Regions from separate parts of the Paenibacillus sp. J31R109 genome, predicted to be linked through region 2. Evidence: riboswitches for the same ligand, from Rfam matches in the RefSeq annotation. Region 2 holds a riboswitch; each other region holds the start of a gene.
The links. Region 2 has a riboswitch for cyclic di-AMP ahead of AC58QT_RS05860 (CAP domain-containing protein). Riboswitches for the same ligand answer to the same signal wherever they lie in the genome.
Positions count from the first base shown of each region.

Region 1: another riboswitch for cyclic di-AMP. It lies ahead of AC58QT_RS25060 (APC family permease); the one in region 2 lies ahead of AC58QT_RS05860 (CAP domain-containing protein).
Region 3: another riboswitch for cyclic di-AMP. It lies ahead of AC58QT_RS20690 (ABC transporter ATP-binding protein); the one in region 2 lies ahead of AC58QT_RS05860 (CAP domain-containing protein).

Region 1 is NZ_JCAUAR010000012.1:78,637-84,171, forward strand. It holds partial or broken gene AC58QT_RS25050 (polysaccharide deacetylase family protein) at 1-441, opposite strand, end outside; gene AC58QT_RS25055 (YqkE family protein) at 438-698, opposite strand; gene AC58QT_RS25060 (APC family permease) at 744-2,579, opposite strand; cyclic di-AMP (ydaO/yuaA leader) riboswitch at 2,679-2,830, opposite strand; gene AC58QT_RS25065 (MFS transporter) at 3,289-4,731, shown strand; gene AC58QT_RS25070 (MBL fold metallo-hydrolase) at 4,971-5,535, opposite strand, start outside.
Region 2 is NZ_JCAUAR010000002.1:60,213-65,747, forward strand. It holds gene AC58QT_RS05850 (GNAT family N-acetyltransferase) at 1-93, opposite strand, end outside; gene AC58QT_RS05855 (SRPBCC family protein) at 115-570, opposite strand; gene AC58QT_RS05860 (CAP domain-containing protein) at 709-1,359, opposite strand; cyclic di-AMP (ydaO/yuaA leader) riboswitch at 1,366-1,499, opposite strand; gene AC58QT_RS05865 (hypothetical protein) at 1,611-2,072, opposite strand; gene AC58QT_RS05870 (hypothetical protein) at 2,059-2,856, opposite strand; gene AC58QT_RS05875 (hypothetical protein) at 2,853-3,377, opposite strand; gene AC58QT_RS05880 (hypothetical protein) at 3,364-3,717, opposite strand; gene AC58QT_RS05885 (SDR family oxidoreductase) at 3,940-4,851, opposite strand; gene AC58QT_RS05890 (DUF84 family protein) at 5,030-5,535, shown strand, end outside.
Region 3 is NZ_JCAUAR010000008.1:139,916-145,450, forward strand. It holds gene AC58QT_RS20675 (Ger(x)C family spore germination protein) at 1-617, opposite strand, end outside; gene AC58QT_RS20680 (GerAB/ArcD/ProY family transporter) at 622-1,719, opposite strand; gene AC58QT_RS20685 (spore germination protein) at 1,741-3,342, opposite strand; cyclic di-AMP (ydaO/yuaA leader) riboswitch at 3,622-3,788, shown strand; gene AC58QT_RS20690 (ABC transporter ATP-binding protein) at 3,895-4,779, shown strand; gene AC58QT_RS20695 (ABC transporter permease subunit) at 4,787-5,535, shown strand, end outside.

The DNA of each region.
Region 1 (5,535 bases), on a different contig from region 2:
GTAGCCACTGCCATCCTTCCCACCGCAGGCATCAAAGGTAAGGGCAATCACTTTGTCCTTCGTTTGTAAGCGTGTTCGGACACCAGGGACACGCTCTCCCCACTTCGTTGGGCTCGCTGAGGCATAACGGGCAAGCACGGTTTGTTCTACCGACGCGAAAGCTGGGACAGCTTCAGTATCTACCGTTTTAACCGTTGGACTATCGGATGAAGGATGGGATGAGGTCGTTGGGACAGTTGACGCGATAGGACTACTCACAGGTGTTGTTAATGTTGTGTTTGCCGTTGGTTCGGCTGTTAGCGATAGTGCCGGTGCCGGTGCCGGTACCGATGTCGAAGCAACCGCCGTTTCCACTTCCACAGCATGCCGCTCCACCTGACAACCTGCAAGCGCTAACATGGCACTCATAAAGAAAAGGAGGCACATCGTGCGCCCCCTCATTTATGTTTCCGCCAGTCTAATTTACTTTTCTCCAGCTGATAGGCAAAATCGTTCTCAAGACGCTTCTCTTCCGCCTTGCGTGCCGCCTCTACCTTGGCTCTCTCAGCGTCCTTCTTCGCTTGCTCTTCCGCTTTCATCGCGTCAGCCTGGGCTTTGAGTCCTTCTAGTATTTCCGGACGCAGCAGATCTTTCAGCGTTGCAGGTTTATCTTGCACGCTAGCCGCAGCTGGCGTCATTTTTGCTTTCTTTTTCACCATAATAAGGTCACCTCGCCTACAAGTTCTCCCTATTATTGTACACCTCTATTGATGTAAATGATACGGTACTGTTGCAACAACGATATCCTTATCGGCTTGAAGCTTCGAACGAATCCGCGCCGCAGACTGATTATGGAGCAGACGATGCCACCATTTCTTCGGCATGAATTGCGGAAGAATAACCATGATAGACTGCTTCTCAGACACATGCGTGTCGATGCGATCAATGAATTCGGCCAGCGGTTTCAGGATCGTTCTATATCGTGATTTGAACACAACGAGTCGAACGCCTGGATCCCAGATCTGCCACTTCTCCTGCATCGATTCTTCATCCTCATCCGAGAAGGACACATAGAACGCAATAACATTAGGAGAAAGCGATTTGGCATAGTTCAGAGATTGCTCAACCGCTTTGTGAATCCCAGCCACAGGTACGATAATGACGGGCTCTTTGGTACACACACGGTCCTGTGTGATATCAATACGCAGTTGCTTGGCTACATCATCATAATGGTGACTGATCTTCGTAATGAGCCATAGTAAGATCGGCGTCACAACGATAACGATCCAAGCGCCTTCGCTGAATTTGGTGATACAGAAAATAACAAGAACTGCCAGAGACACAATGCCGCCTAGACCATTAATAATTAATTTGCCAATCCAACCGGAGACGCGCTCTCTCAGCCATTTGCGAACCAAACCGCTTTGAGCCAAGGTAAAGGATAAAAATACGCCAATTGCATAAAGCGGAATAAGTGCATCGGTTTTACCTTTGAAACCAATCAGAAGCAGACTCGCCAATACGCCCAGCGTAATGATGCCATAATGATAGGAAAGACGATCCCCACGGAAAGAGAACATGCGCGGGAAGTTTTTGTCCTGAGCCATGATCGACGCCAAGATCGGGAAGCCATTAAAGCTCGTATTCGCTGCAAGCACTAGAATGAGCATCGTTGCGATTTGAGTCGCATAATACATCGTGCCACGGCCAAAAGCTTGCTCCGTCACCATCGATAGGACCGATGTATGACCATTCGGGTCAGGTGCAATCCCATACCCTAAAGCAATCAGCGTTACACCACCGAAGACGATCGCCAACAGGCCACCTAAGGAGAGCAGTGTGCGTTGGGCATTTTTGACGGAAGGTGTTCTGAAATGGGGCACCGCATCCGAAATCGCTTCGATCCCTGTGACTGCAGAGCAACCAGAAGAGAACGCCTTAAGAATAACGAATAAAGTCAATGAGCTCGTTGCTGCGCTGGGTACGAATTCGATAGCGTGTGTGTTCAGCGAACCCGTGAGCAAATCGAAAATACCTTTTCCAACTAACAACAGGATACATAGGATGAAAAAATAAGTAGGTATGGCGAATACCGTGCCTGACTCAGAAGTACCTCGCAAATTTAGCCACACCATGATCCAAACCAGCAGGATGGTAAGCGGAACAATGTACGGTACGGCAGATGGGAATGCAGACGTAATCGCCTGGACGCCAGCCGAGATCGACACAGCAACGGTCAGGGTATAGTCAATCAGCAAGGAGACTCCTGTAAGTCGACCCCATACCATCCCTAAATTCTCTTTCGTAACCATATAGGCGCCGCCACCCATAGGATAAGCTTCAATCACTTGTCTGTAGCTCAACACTAGCAGAAGTATTAAAGCAATGATGGAAATCGCAATCGGCAAGGAGAAGGCAAATGCAGCTACACCAACTGTTGCAAGCTCTAACAGAATTTGCTCTGTCCCGTATGATACGGAAGATAAGGCATCGGAAGACAGGATGGGAAGTCCTTTCCAGACAGGCATTTTCTCCGACTCAATCTCACTCGACTTTAGCGGCTTACCAAACACAATTTTTTTCAATGATTCACTTGTCATTTCGCGATTGTTCCTCCAATAAAACGAATATCACGCACCACACTTGAAAAATGGACGCAAAAAAACACAAGGAATGACCTTGTGTTTTAAACACATGTTCTCCTTTCTCACGATCGCTTACGAGGTTAGCTGCCGGGTTCGGGCCGCGAGAAATCTGCCCTAAAAGGTACTTGGTATTCGTACCTCTACTCACCCCATGATACTTTTGGTTCCCCCGCTTTTCTTAACAGAAAATTAAGCGAAATATTCAACTGTTCTGGTACGTGTTGAATACTACTCTCTTCTACTCACATAGTAAAGGATGGAAAAAACGTAAAAAGCCCCCTCCCACCTCTTGTATAACGCAATAATTCGCTTACAATTACATGATTCTTTGATTTTCTTCCATTATCGTACGTAATCGGGGTATTTGATGAAAAGAAGTGGCTTGTATCCTTCAGAGGTTGTTCCATTCATTCCATCGTCCCTTCAAAAGGAGGAATTTCGGGGAAGGACACCTCTTAGGTGCCCGGAATGAGTCGTGAATAACTGGAAAAACTATGATAAGGTGTCCCATTATATTCCCCACTCATCTTTTTTGTATAGTAATACGATTATTTGGATAAATATACAACATTACAATGGTCATATACTTAAATTCATTGACACACCCTAACCCTCATGCTAAACTGTCACAAATAAAATTATAGTTCAGATCGGATGGTGTACCATGTCAGACAACGCAAACTCTTCAGCACAAGGAACAACGCATGCGCAACCTGAGATGCCAGGTCGTTTACGAGAAACGCCGGTATCGTGGTTGCTCTGTTTTACCATTGTACTGGTGATCATGAATACGATGATGTTCAACCTGGCACTTCCCAAAATCTCAGTGCAATTCGAGCTCAGCCCCTCGACAGCATCGTGGATTGTCACGGGATATTCCATCATTTTCGCCATTGCATCGATTACCTACAGCCGCTTGTCCGACTTCGTGCCGATTCGCAAACTCTATGTCATTGCTCTGCTTTCACTAGGCGGCGCTTCCGTCTTAGGACTGTTCACGAACAGCTTCGGATTGTTGCTGCTTACAAGGCTGATTCAAGCATCTGGCGCAGGCGCGATCCCATCGCTGGGCATCGTTCTCGTCACCCGTTACATCCCCTTGTCTCGCAGAGGCAGAGCGATGTCGCTCATCTTATCCGCGGCCTCACTCGGCTTAGGGCTCGGCCCCGTCGCAGGCGGTTCTATCGTTCAGTATTTGGGCTGGCACTTCCTGTTCGTGATTACCGGGATTACGCTTCTGCTTATCCCTATATTTTTAATCTTGCTCCCAAAAGAAAAAGCAGAAAGCGGCTCGTTCGATTTCATCGGTGCGCTGCTCCTTGGCGTTGGAACGACTGGGCTATTGCTCTTCTTAACGTCCAAGAGCATCGTTGCCCTCTTAGTAGGTATACTCGCGATTGCCCTATTCGCTCTGCGCATTCGTATGGCGTCGCAGCCATTCGTTCTGCCCGCGCTATTCAGCGACAGACCTTATATGGCGCTTAGCGCGATCGGCGTTTTTTCCTACATGATTAGCTTCGGCTTCCTGTTCCTTGCGCCACAGATGCTCGCTCGTGTATTCGGTTTAGCTCCGCTTACCTCAGGACTATTGCTTTTCCCAGGAGCACTCCTAGCCATGCTGGTGTCGAATCGTGTTGGACGTATCATTGACCGTTATGGTAACTCAGCACTACTTCGTTACGTGCCATGGTTGATGTTACTCTCTACCGTGCTATTGGCCCTGACAGCCAGCTACTCTTACTACTGGATTGCTGCACTCTACATCTTGGTCAGCATCAGCTTCACGACACTCTCCAGCGCAGTATCCAATGAGCTCTCCCGGCAATTGCCGAAGGAACGCATCGGCTCCGGCATGGGCTTATTCCAATTGCTGCAATTTTTCAGCGGCGCATTCGCCGTGGCGCTCTCGGGGAGCGCGCTCGTTTGGCAGAAATCGCTGCCGCTTGAACGTGCTTTCGATAACCTTATCTGGGGGATGGCGGTCATTGCGTTCCTAACGATTGGCAGCTCTATCTTATACAACAATTATGCAAAAAAGAGGCTTACCGATCTCGCCGCAACGGAGTCGGTTGGAAGAGCGGCGATACCTAAGCCTGCAGCTGAATAAATACCGCCAGATAGCGCCCAAGCCCAGATTAAGGTGATGATATCATCTTAATCTGGGCTTGGACATATTCTCACTTGGAATAAAGTGCAGGCATAACGTTAAAGTGGTGAAATACGCAGGAAACTTCTGAATAGCGTTATTCTATAACGTTATCCAAAGTCGTTGCTCCCCCTTTCCACAAGAAAAGGCTGTCCCTCCGTCATCTTGATATGACTTCGGGGACAGCCTCTCTTCGTTTGTTAAATGATCATGCCATCCCATGCCACCGTAATCGGGCATGGGAATTGCTGCTCTTGAAACCAGCCGACCAAATCGGCATGTGTAGAATTAAAATGATTAATATGAGTCAGATAAATACGCGTATTGACATGAATCGTCCCTTGTTCTAACAGCTTATGGAATAGCTCCATGCAGCTAAAGGCGTCCAAATGGCCATTTGGATGGAGGCCGCGTCCAGTAGTTAATCCAAAGGTGCATTCACTAATCAATACATTCAGTGAGGCATTCTCCAGCTCCTTGAACGCTTCCGGCAAGTACCAGCCTGTATCCACGCCGTAGTATAGCTTCTGGCCATCTGGTTGCTGAATGAGATAGTTTGCACAATTCTCTCCCATATTTCCCTTGTGATTCCCGCGAAGCGGCGTTACTTCCATACCAGCGATAGTCACTGATTCGTTAAACGCCAGCTTATGAAAAACTACAACGCCGCGCGCCTCCAAATCGGCAGTCATGCCTTTCATGATCGGCCGGCTTTGACGATAGAAATCGACGATATCATACGCTTGATCTGTAAAGTAAAAATGC
Region 2 (5,535 bases):
AAGTTCAGGATCTTGCTTATGCAAATGCTTATACAAGGTTAACAGTTCACTTAACTCATCCTTATGAATTAAACGTGTGATTACACTCCCCATATCGCCGCGCGCTCCTTTTCACTACGATTTCTCAACTAGAATCTTCAATTGTTGATTCCGATACATCAAGAATCGCTTCATATAATTTTTCAAAACTACTCGCTCAACGACCCATCCTATCCACCCTAATGGAGCTTCAAAACATAATGTATCTTTCATTAAAGTTCTATCTCCCAAATCAATAAACTCATGTTCATGCCGCATGCTTTTGAAAGTACCTTTCAGCATTTCATCAACAAAGTGATAAGGACGAACGTAATTGGAGATGAGCGACGTATGCTTTTGCCGTATGAAGAAATGCCGTGCCTCGAAAGTGACCGTTTCCCCTCCGCTTATCAGACCCCTAGTTGTTCCGGCGATCGCTCTTTCCTTGGTATGAGGCCAAACGGTTTGTGTATGGATATCTATATTGCTTGCCATATCAAAACAAATGTCAATTGGTGCTTCAATCTCGATTTCTGTAACTATTTTTATCATGATGTTCTCCTCATGTTTCCTTCGAATTTCCTTGCTCGGTTCTCGTCGGTTCCCAATTCGACACGCATCACTTATCTCCTTTTCCAAGCAAAACTTCATACGAAAAAACAGCCCCCCAAAGGAAGGCTGCCTCACTTATTAGTTACTTATGAATTCCTGTACCCACTCACCATTATAATAGGCAACGCCAATTTGCGTGAAGTTGGGGCTTAATATATTTTGACGGTGACCAGCGCTGTTCATCCATGCTGTCATAACGGCTTGAGGTGTTTGCTGACCTTTTGCAATGTTTTCACCTGCATAGGAATAGCTAATGCCATAGGAGCTCATCATATCAAAAGGAGAACCGTAGGTTGGCGAGTTATGATCGAAGTATCCTTTGTTGTACATGTCTTTCGCTTTATCCAACGCCATCGCGGTAAGTGCGGTGTTACTGGTTAATGGCTTCAGTCCAGCTTTAGTCCGCTCTTGGTTAACTAAGTTAACAACTTGACTAGCGAACGTAGTTTGCGCAGGTGCAGGTGTGACAGCTGGTTTGGCCGCAACATTCGTACTCGTCTTTCCTGGGATGTTGAGCTTCATCCCCGACCAAATGACATTGGGATTAGCAACCTGAGGATTGGCTTTAATAAGTTCAGTTAGACTAACGCCATATTGCTTAGATATTAACCACATGGTATCGTTACCGGACACCGTATGTGTTGCCGTTGCAGCCCCTGCTGCGTTCGCCCCCATAAGGACACTCAAACCTAGTGCACCAGTAATGACAAACTTTTTATAACTTTTCATGCAAAAACCTCTCCTTTTTGCGGCCTGCGAGGTTAGCTGTCGGATTCGGATCAAAGAGTAATCACCCGGCCGCACGTTGGCGGCTTCACCCCAAAGATTGGTTCCCCCGTGCTTCAAAAAAGCTTCGGCCTTCTAAGTTTTGGATCCAAAATGGATCTAACCGATTGTATCATGTGATTATCCTTAAAACATGACTCAAATTTTTCCATTTCAGCACACAAAAAGTTTCCGCTCTATTATTTCTGCCATAATTAACTATAAATCTTGCCCACTGACAAAGCCTGATATTCCCACAATACATGCTGTACCTCTTGAAGTCGTCCCTCATGGCATTGAATGATTATTGCAAGCTCGGGTAGGCGTTCTTTCTTTCGAATGGTATGTTTTAGCACCTTGGTTTGAATCACTCTTGTTATAATAAAACCTAATAGAAACCCGCAAATAGCGGAAATAACGCCCCAAATAATCGGTCCCCAGTACAGAATGAAGCCGAAGCTTATCCCCAAAACCGTTGCACCCGTCGATGTTGCCATGCCAACCTCAAAAGCTAATGTTTTTTTATTTGGATTCGAATTGTAATTACGATCAGAGGTCTCACGGTAATTGTCCATCATCACGGTCATCATTTCTTGACGAGATAGCCCCAACTTCTCCAGAACTGCTAGCGCTTCCTCCACCTCGATCGAATGCTCAAATGTACTAATGATCAACATGTGGGTCATTCTCCTTTTCAAACAGGTGTAATGAGAAATGAGGATACGACTCTGTCAGAAATTGCTTCTGTTCTATTCGGAATAAGCGATTATGCTCAACAGCCGTCATATAAGCATCATACATGGCGCCGCAGATGACGGATGGCATAAACAAAAGCCAATGGGGGTCTAAAAGCGATGTCGATTGCGATACCCTGCCTAATATTAAATAAAGCAAAGCTTCATGTGATCGTGACATTGTCATATAAATAAACCACCACATGACACCGTAGAAGCCTAAGGCTAATCGGTTGTTATAAAGCTGTCCAAGCCCTGGGAAAATAAAAGAACTGAATAGCGCTGCACCAGGTCTTTTGATACTTATATTCGAAATCGTCCACGGCTTCATCAAATTTGAAGTGATCCGTGCTCCTTCCAATCTCGCTAGGTGATACTGTTTGTTCGCATCTATCGCCTTGATATAACTATCCCATATTGCAAACAGATATACGATCGCATACGCAAATGCCCATCTTGGTTCGATGACTTGAGCAGCCAACTCGAATTGTCCACTGAACGAATAGTAAATAGCTTCATTAATTCGAGCAAGCGTATTGATGGCAACTTCCCATGCAGATAGCAGAAATCCTCGAATAAACTGATGAAGCAAGAAATGTCCGAATCCTGGAAAAGAGGCAGACCACCAGGCAATGATCCTGGGATCCTGCCATCTCAGACTACTTAATCCATCTTGACTTAATAAGGCTTGCTGCCTACGGGGTGATTGTGCGTGTCGCGAACTCAATTTCGATACATTCTCCTTATCGATTGACTTTTCTGTTCAATCCAATGCTTTTTCAGTCTCGTAAATAAGAGAACAGTCAAGGTCTGTACAACAAGGTAAATGCAGAAAGAGTAGCTCAGTTTCCAATGATTATACTGGAACACATCGAAATACACATTTAAGGCTTCAAACGCTGTTCCAATCAAGGATGATACGAGGATGTAGAGCGGAATCAGAAGCCCTTTGATACGGAACTTGTTGTAGTAGTAGGCAAATAGATAGCCAAAAACCGGATAAAGGCTCCATGTTAAAAGATCTGCTAAGTCAAAATAGGGAAAAATATTCGCGTTATAGAAATCAAATGGTTTTACCCCGATGACCGTATCTAATCCTGTTGCAGATTCAATGCTAAAAAGCATCATGAGAAGGCTAATGGATCTAGGCATCATTCTCGGCAATAGCCACACAAAACCATAACCGAGCACGAGGCAAATCATTGTGAAAATGGTATTTCGTTGAAACAAAACGTCAAGATGACTCATAAGGTATGCCATCCTTCCGCATAATCGCACGAAAAATGAGCAGTCCTATTCCAGTTGCAATAAGCAATAAGAGGCTTTCCAAATAGGACCACTCTAATTTCCACATATCTGAGTATTGAATAATCTCCAACCGATGTAACCATATCTTCAACAACATAAGAACGAGTGAATAAAAGATAACCGTTCCTAACTTGTACAACAATCCATGCTTCGTCACCCATCGCTCCATAGCCCAAATCACAATCATAGGAGTGAAGATCTGTTGGTAGACAAGACGTAAGAAGATATCCCCATAGTGTAGTGAAGGAACGATGTAAGAATAATTAAGTGAGACTATCATAAAGTAGGCATCATTCATAAAAACCGTAAGGAGCCAAATGAAGATAAGTTCAAATAAATGCAGGCGTCTCTTTGTTATGAAAAATGTGATTACCAGTAAAATGTAACATGTAATTAATACAATTTCCCCCATTGACGCAACACCTAGATTCCCTTCAAATTGCATTGTTTTTAACAAATATGCCCAATTCGTCTCTTTTTTAATACGGTTTCAAATAAGTGCTTAGCGATACCCCTCAGCATCAGCAGGCTTCCCTGCTTCCTGCACCTCAACAAGGTAGCGCCAGCAATCTGGCTGTGAGCCGTCCACATCTTTAAAGCCGTACACTTGTGAAATACTGCCGCTTGACATCGAGTGACCATTCCATCGAGCAACTTCCGGATCTCCAGCTAATGCGGCAATCGCACGTCCTACAAAGCGCGGCGATTCCGAGATGATGAAATGTGGTTCCTTCTCTGTCGCGTCACGCCAATTTGCTTCCGTAACCTCGAAGTGCTCCAACATAATTTCCGAACGCATCCAACCAGGGGTCACTGCAATAGCCGTGCAGCCGTGCGGCGCCAATTCGTGGGATAGCGACTTCGCCATGCGAATGACAGAGGATTTGGCTAGATCATAGAAGAGCGATAACCGGTAGTTGGTATCGTTGTACTCTGCTGTACCGTCCGTTATTTCAATCACAAGTCCATTCTTGTTGCGAACTAGCAAAGCTAGTGCAAAATGACTCGTAATAATGTGCGTATCAATCGCTAGCCGAAGCATACGAAATCCTTTATCCAATGAATGCTCCCACACAGGTACATTCCACTCCGTCAAGTATTCAGACCCCCACACATCGTTGACCAGGATGTCTAGTCGCCCTTGTTCGCTCTCGATGCGGGCAATAAGCGCCTGAACTTGATCCCGATCCAGATGATCCACTTGAACCGCTATCCCTACTCCACCTGCATCATTTACTAATTCAGCTGTTTCTTCAATGGTTTCAGGTCGATTGTATTCAGAACGTTGCGCACGTGTCGTGCGGCCCGTCACATAGACAGTGGCCCCTGCAGCCCCTAATTCTATCGCTATTCCTCTTCCTGCTCCGCGTGTAGCTCCTGCCACTAAGGCAACTTTCCCTTGTAAATTTTTCATGATTTAATACTCCTCTCACTTATTCTCTGACACGATTAGTTCCCAATTGTCCTCATACTGTTATACCATACTTTCTCCATTGCCAACCTACTCCCTACTCAACCTGTTAATCAAAACATGATATACTAATCCACAAATAATAAACTTCATTCGCAATGGATGACTAGGAGTGATTTGAATGTTCGCTAAAGAATTCATAATTGCTTTGGGCACACACAACCAAGCGAAAAGAGCTGCCGTTGTGCTAGCTTCTGGAATCGAACCTATCTGCCATGCGGTCCCTTCCGGGGTAGCTAACCAGCCTCTTTCCGAAAGCGAGACCATTATCGGTGCCATTAATCGTGCAAAAAATGTGCTTGCAGCTGAACCACAAGCAGACATAGGACTTGGTCTAGAAGGTGGACTTACCTATGATGAGACGCATACCCAACAGTGGTATCTCTTCTCTGTTTGTGCCGCTTGGGATGGTAAGCAACTTTTCGTCGGCAAAGGTTTATATTTCCCCATTCCCAATCCCATTGGGGAGAAATTACAACAAGGCGGGAGTGAGCTGCGCCACATTATCGATGAACTAAGCAGTACCATCGGAAGCAATCACAAAGATGGTGCGTATGGTTTATTTACCGAAGGGCGTATTACGCGGAGTGACGTTTTCCGCGATGCCGTCATTGCAGCGCTGACGCC
Region 3 (5,535 bases), on a different contig from region 2:
GACGATTTGGCTAGTGGGAGAATTTGGACGAAGGGAAGCGCGGCCGATTGCGAATCACTCTTTAACATCATGCTCATTTGTTCCATGGTCACTTTGATACCGATCTGCAGCTCGGTTAACTTGCGAATCACTTCCGCCGAAGTGCGTTCGATGGGAGGAAATAATTCAAGTGCATCCGCCGCTTTGCCACCGCTGACAAGCAGATAGGCACGCTCTCTAGGATTAGGATGTCTAATCAGAAAGTCAAAATGATCATGGATACCCGCTTCTGCCACTGATTTGCTGAAAATAAACACTTTGCATTGTCCCCAAAAAAGCTTTCTAGGCACGACTCGCTGGAGCTTGGACAATGCATCTGACATATTGAGTCCTTTGCCAGTTCGTATGACGGTGTGTCTGGCCGCTCCATTGCTGCCGCCGCTTGCTCCGCTTACGCCTGCGCCGTCTTGGCTCTGAGGAACTAGAATTTGAGCCGTCACTTGAATTTGGTTATCCTCAGTTTGGTCCAAAGCTAAGGCAGAGATCAACGCCAAATCATTGAGTTCCGTACGGTCCCAACAACCTGCAAGCACACAAATAGATAAGAGTACTAGGCATATCTTCAACCCTATTTTCATCTGTCTACGTTCCTTTACTCGTCGTTATCCTTTTGCGAACAACAGCCACTACAAGCAAAAGCGACGGAATGAGTACAAAGAAAAAGGAGACGTAGAACGGATTTACAATTTTCAAAAATACGCTCAAATGCGAAAAACTCTCAATATCCCAAAAACTAAAAACGAGAATACACAGACCCATCGGAAAAACATAAGGACGGTAATCGGAAAGCTTTAAACTTTGTGAGATGGAAAGCACCGCAACATAATAAAATATACTAATTTTTATAAAATTCCCGACGACCCACATGGCCAATAGCAAAGATTCCAAATTCTCGAAGAAATTAGCCACGCTAATGTAACGAATCGCGATTAAGACAGGATATATTTTATTATCCGTATCGGGTCCAAATAAAAATAAGGAAACCAAGTCGACATAGATCATGGTTACAACCACGATTGAAAGTGAGATCACACTCCATTTCCTTGATTTGCTCAAATCGCTTAAGTACGGTAGGAAATAGGAAATTAGAAAAAACTCACTAAACCACGCCTGCGGCGCTGCCGTTCCCTTAAACACAGGGACAATGCCTCTTTCCAAGATAGGAAACAGGTTCTTTATGTCCATGTTAGGAATAAGCAGCACAAAGATGCACAAGGGTAAAATAAAGATAGGTGTAAAAATCACAGCACTTCGTGCAAGCATTTCCACACCACCTCGTACAGCGAAAGCCGCAAGCAGAATAATGGCGTAAATGATCATAAGAATCGGTGTTTTGAATAGAAAACAGGCCTTAACAAAATCAGCATATTGCCGAGCGATCTGACCTGCCCCATGCAGATTGAGAAATACGTAGAAAAAACTTAAGATCAATCCAGGAATTCTCCCGATAATGTGTGTGCTGTATTGGCTGATCGTCTGCTTCGGAAATAACTCATGCAACTTAATCGCAACAAAAATGGCAATGAACCCACTCACTGAGGCGAGGAGTGGTGTCATCCAAAGATCATTATGTGCGTAATGGGATGTTATGGTCGGCAGAGCCAAAAAGCCAGTTGCTAACACAGTCGGATACATCATAATTCCTAGCTGAAAGGCTGATATCTGACCCTTCTCCAGCATGAAGATTCACCACTCTTTCCATTACGTTTCGCTATCCTGCTTAGGACTTGGTTTCTGCCCAGGCACCTGCCGGATCTCGTTGTAATCCTGCCCTGTAAAGTGTGGGCGTTTATCCATCATCCACCATGGAGCCCGAATCAAAATATCTTTCATTTCACTCAGCTTTGGAGATGTGAGGGAAGACAAATAGGGAACGCCAAAAGAGCGCAAGCTGCACATATGAAGCACGATGGCGATGAGCCCCATCATAATCCCCAGAAGCCCCAGCGTGCCGGCAAGAAATATCAACGGAAAGCGCAGCATACGAATGGCAATTCCGGAGACGTAGCGCGGAACCATAAAGGATGCGATGCCCGTAATCGCAACCACAATGACCATCGGAGCAGAAACAAGACCAGCTTGAACAGCCGCTTGTCCTATGACAAGTGCTCCGACAATGCTGACGGCTGCGCCAACTTGCTTCGGCAATCGTACGCCCGCTTCACGAAGCGCTTCAAAGGTAACTTCCATCAACATCGCTTCAACGAGCGCTGGGAAAGGTACGGCTTCACGCGCGCTAGCCATGCTGATCAATAAAGAGCCTGGCACCATCTCCTGGTGAAACGTAAGCAGCGCTACATACACGGATGGCAGCAAGAGTGAAATCAGGATAAAACCATAACGAAGCCAGCGAATTAAGGTAGAGATGACAAAGCGCTGATAATAATCTTCCGCTGATTGAAACAAGGAAAAAATGCTAATGGGAGCAATTAAAACAAAAGGCGTTCCCTCAATTAGTATGGCGAATCTCCCCTCCAGCAGATTGCCACAAGTCACATCGGGGCGTTCTGTACTAAGCAGCTGAGGAAAAGGAGAGTAAGGCGCATCCTCAATCAATTCCTCGATATAGCCACTCTCTAGGATCCCGTCTATCCGAATGCGTTGTAGTCGATTCCTGACTTCGACCAATAGCGATTCATCCACAAGTCCTTCTATATAAGCAAGGACAACATTTGTCTGCGTGTACTCCCCCATTTTCATCGCTTCCATTTTGAGCCTAGGACTCTTAATAATTCGACGTATTTGAGAGGTCGTGATTCGTAAGGTTTCGGTAAAGCCTTCCCTCGGTCCCCTGATGCCCACTTCAGCGACAGGTTCTTCTATGCCGCGCTTCTCCCATTTGCATAATCCTAATGCAAGCCCTTTCGCTTCCTTGTCACACAGTAGAATAGGATTTCCATTGGAGATATAATCGACACATTTCTTAAACGTATGTACTTCATTGACTTCAGAGACGGATATTCTTCGCTCGACTAGCTGCCAAACCTCATGATTCAGCTCGGAATCCTCCCGGATCAGTGGTGCAATGACATACTCATCAACAGCTAAGGCATCCGATAAACCTTCTATATACACTAAAATGGCTTTAATTCTTCCACCAATTCGGACAGATCGAAAAACCACGTCTGAGCAATTATGGTAAATCGAGCGTAGCATTTCTTCATTTTGCTCTAAATCTCTATACAGTTTATGCTGATCTGCTTCGATCTCAGATGGTTGCGGATTCTGACTTTGATTGTGAACTGTTGGATGTTTTCTACTTAACTTTTTGATTAGCTTGCTGACCAAATCGCGTTCACTCATTGGGATATTCCCCTTCAACCACGTTCGTTACTTGTAGCGTGCACTACTATTTCCTTTTTTATGAAAATATCTCGCAGTTTTTACCATCTGGTCATAGGAAAGTCTTTGATATCCCTCTAAAAAGAAGTCACGTTGTAGAATTCGTTAGAAATGAGTAGGCCATCTCATGAAATCGACTGCCTTTCGGCTAGAGGGTCAAAAAACCGAAAATATCGGGTAAGTTTGCATTTTACAATCCACATGGATCGGCGTATGATTCACTTAACAAATGAATATTTCCAATATTAAACACTTAATTCCCATCATGGGAAACGGGGGAACCAACCGAAGCCATTTCAATCACACTTGGCTTCACGGGGTGAATCCTGGACTGTAACATGTCTAGGTAGGACGCTCTCAAGTCCGAATCCGACAGCTAACCTCGTAAGTGCTTTGAGAGAGAACCACACCCTTACCTTCTTTCATTGAAGAAGTCCGAGAGTAGAGTTTCTCTACGCCTTAGGGCTTCTTTTTGCTATGTTCACTATCAACTAAATAAGGGAGGCCCTCCAGATGAGCGTAATCGAAATTAATAATCTGACGAAGACCTATGGGAACGCAAGAGGAATATCCAACATTAGCTTTACGATTGAGGAAGGGGAAATTTTCGGTTTTATCGGACCCAATGGTGCTGGGAAATCAACAACCATTCGAACGTTACTGTCTCTCATTTATCCAACAAGCGGTACTGCTCGTATCTTTGGAAAAGACAGCGTCAAGTTCGCCCCTGAGATTAGGCAAGAGATCGGTTATTTGCCATCCGAAGTGTTTTATTATGACAACATGAAAGTAATTGATCTGTTAAAGTACTCTGCAAGCTTCTACAAAAAAGACTGTTCCAAGAAAATGAAAGAATTAATTGAGATCATGGATCTGGATGTCACGAAGAAAATCGAGGATTTGTCTCTAGGTAATAAAAAGAAAGTGGGCATTGTTCAGGGACTGCTCCATGAACCAAAGCTCATTATTCTTGATGAACCAACGAGTGGTCTTGATCCGCTCATGCAGCAAAAGTTCTTTGATTTGCTCGAAGAGCAAAATAAGAAAGGGGCTACGATATTATTTTCGTCCCACATCTTAAGTGAAGTTCAGCGATTGTGTGATCGCGTGGCGATTATTAAAGAAGGAAAGATTGTTGCCGTAGAGAAAATTAGCACGCTAAAAGAAAACAATTACAAGAAATTTAAGATCGACTCTGCCTATATGTTGGACTCGGATTACTTCCAAATGCCTGGCGTCAACAATATTGAAGTAAAGGGCCATTCCACCAGTTTCTTATTTAAAGGTGATATCAATCATGTGATGAAACGAATCGCTGACATTGACATCGAGAATCTTTGGATCGAGGAACCTGATCTTGAGGAGATCTTCATGCATTATTACGAAAAGGAGGCCTAATCGGACAATGAACATATTTTTGCACGAAGTGAAGGCTTACAGGAAAACAACCCTCATATGGACGCTTTCTTTCATGTTGATTGTCATTTTTTTCTTATCCCTTTTCCCCTCCATCTCCAAAGATATTTCAGAGTTCTCAAACATATTGAAAGGGTATCCTGAGGGAATTCGAAAAGCACTCGGCATTGAAATTGAGAGCTTCGGGTCGATTCTAGGCTTTTATTCGTATATTTTCATGTACATAACCCTTTGTGGCGCCATTCAAGCGATGATTCTGGGAACCTCAATCCTCTCCAAAGAAGTGCGAGAGAAAACAGCCGATTTTCTGTTGACGAAGCCCGTTAGCCGTACACGCATACTAACCGCCAAACTGCTGGCAGCCGTTGTCTTACTACTGCTTACATCAGCTATTTATACGATCACGGCAATCATTACGGCGGTTCAACTATCCCCAGATCCGTTTTCCGGTAACCTGTTCATTATGATTTCCAGTACATTGTTCTTTGTTCAGCTCATCTTTCTAGCTATAGGCATCTTAGTATCCGTTGTTTTCCCTAGAATAAAAGCTGTGCTATCCGTGTCGCTGGGGACGGTCTTCGCCTTCTTCCTTATCGGCATGATCATAGCAACCAATGATAGTGGGGCTAAGCGATATTTATCGCCATTTAAATATTTCGATACGAAATTTATTATTCATCATGCGAATTATGAAGCTGCTTATTTATTGGCTGCATCCGGAATTATCTTCGTTTTCGT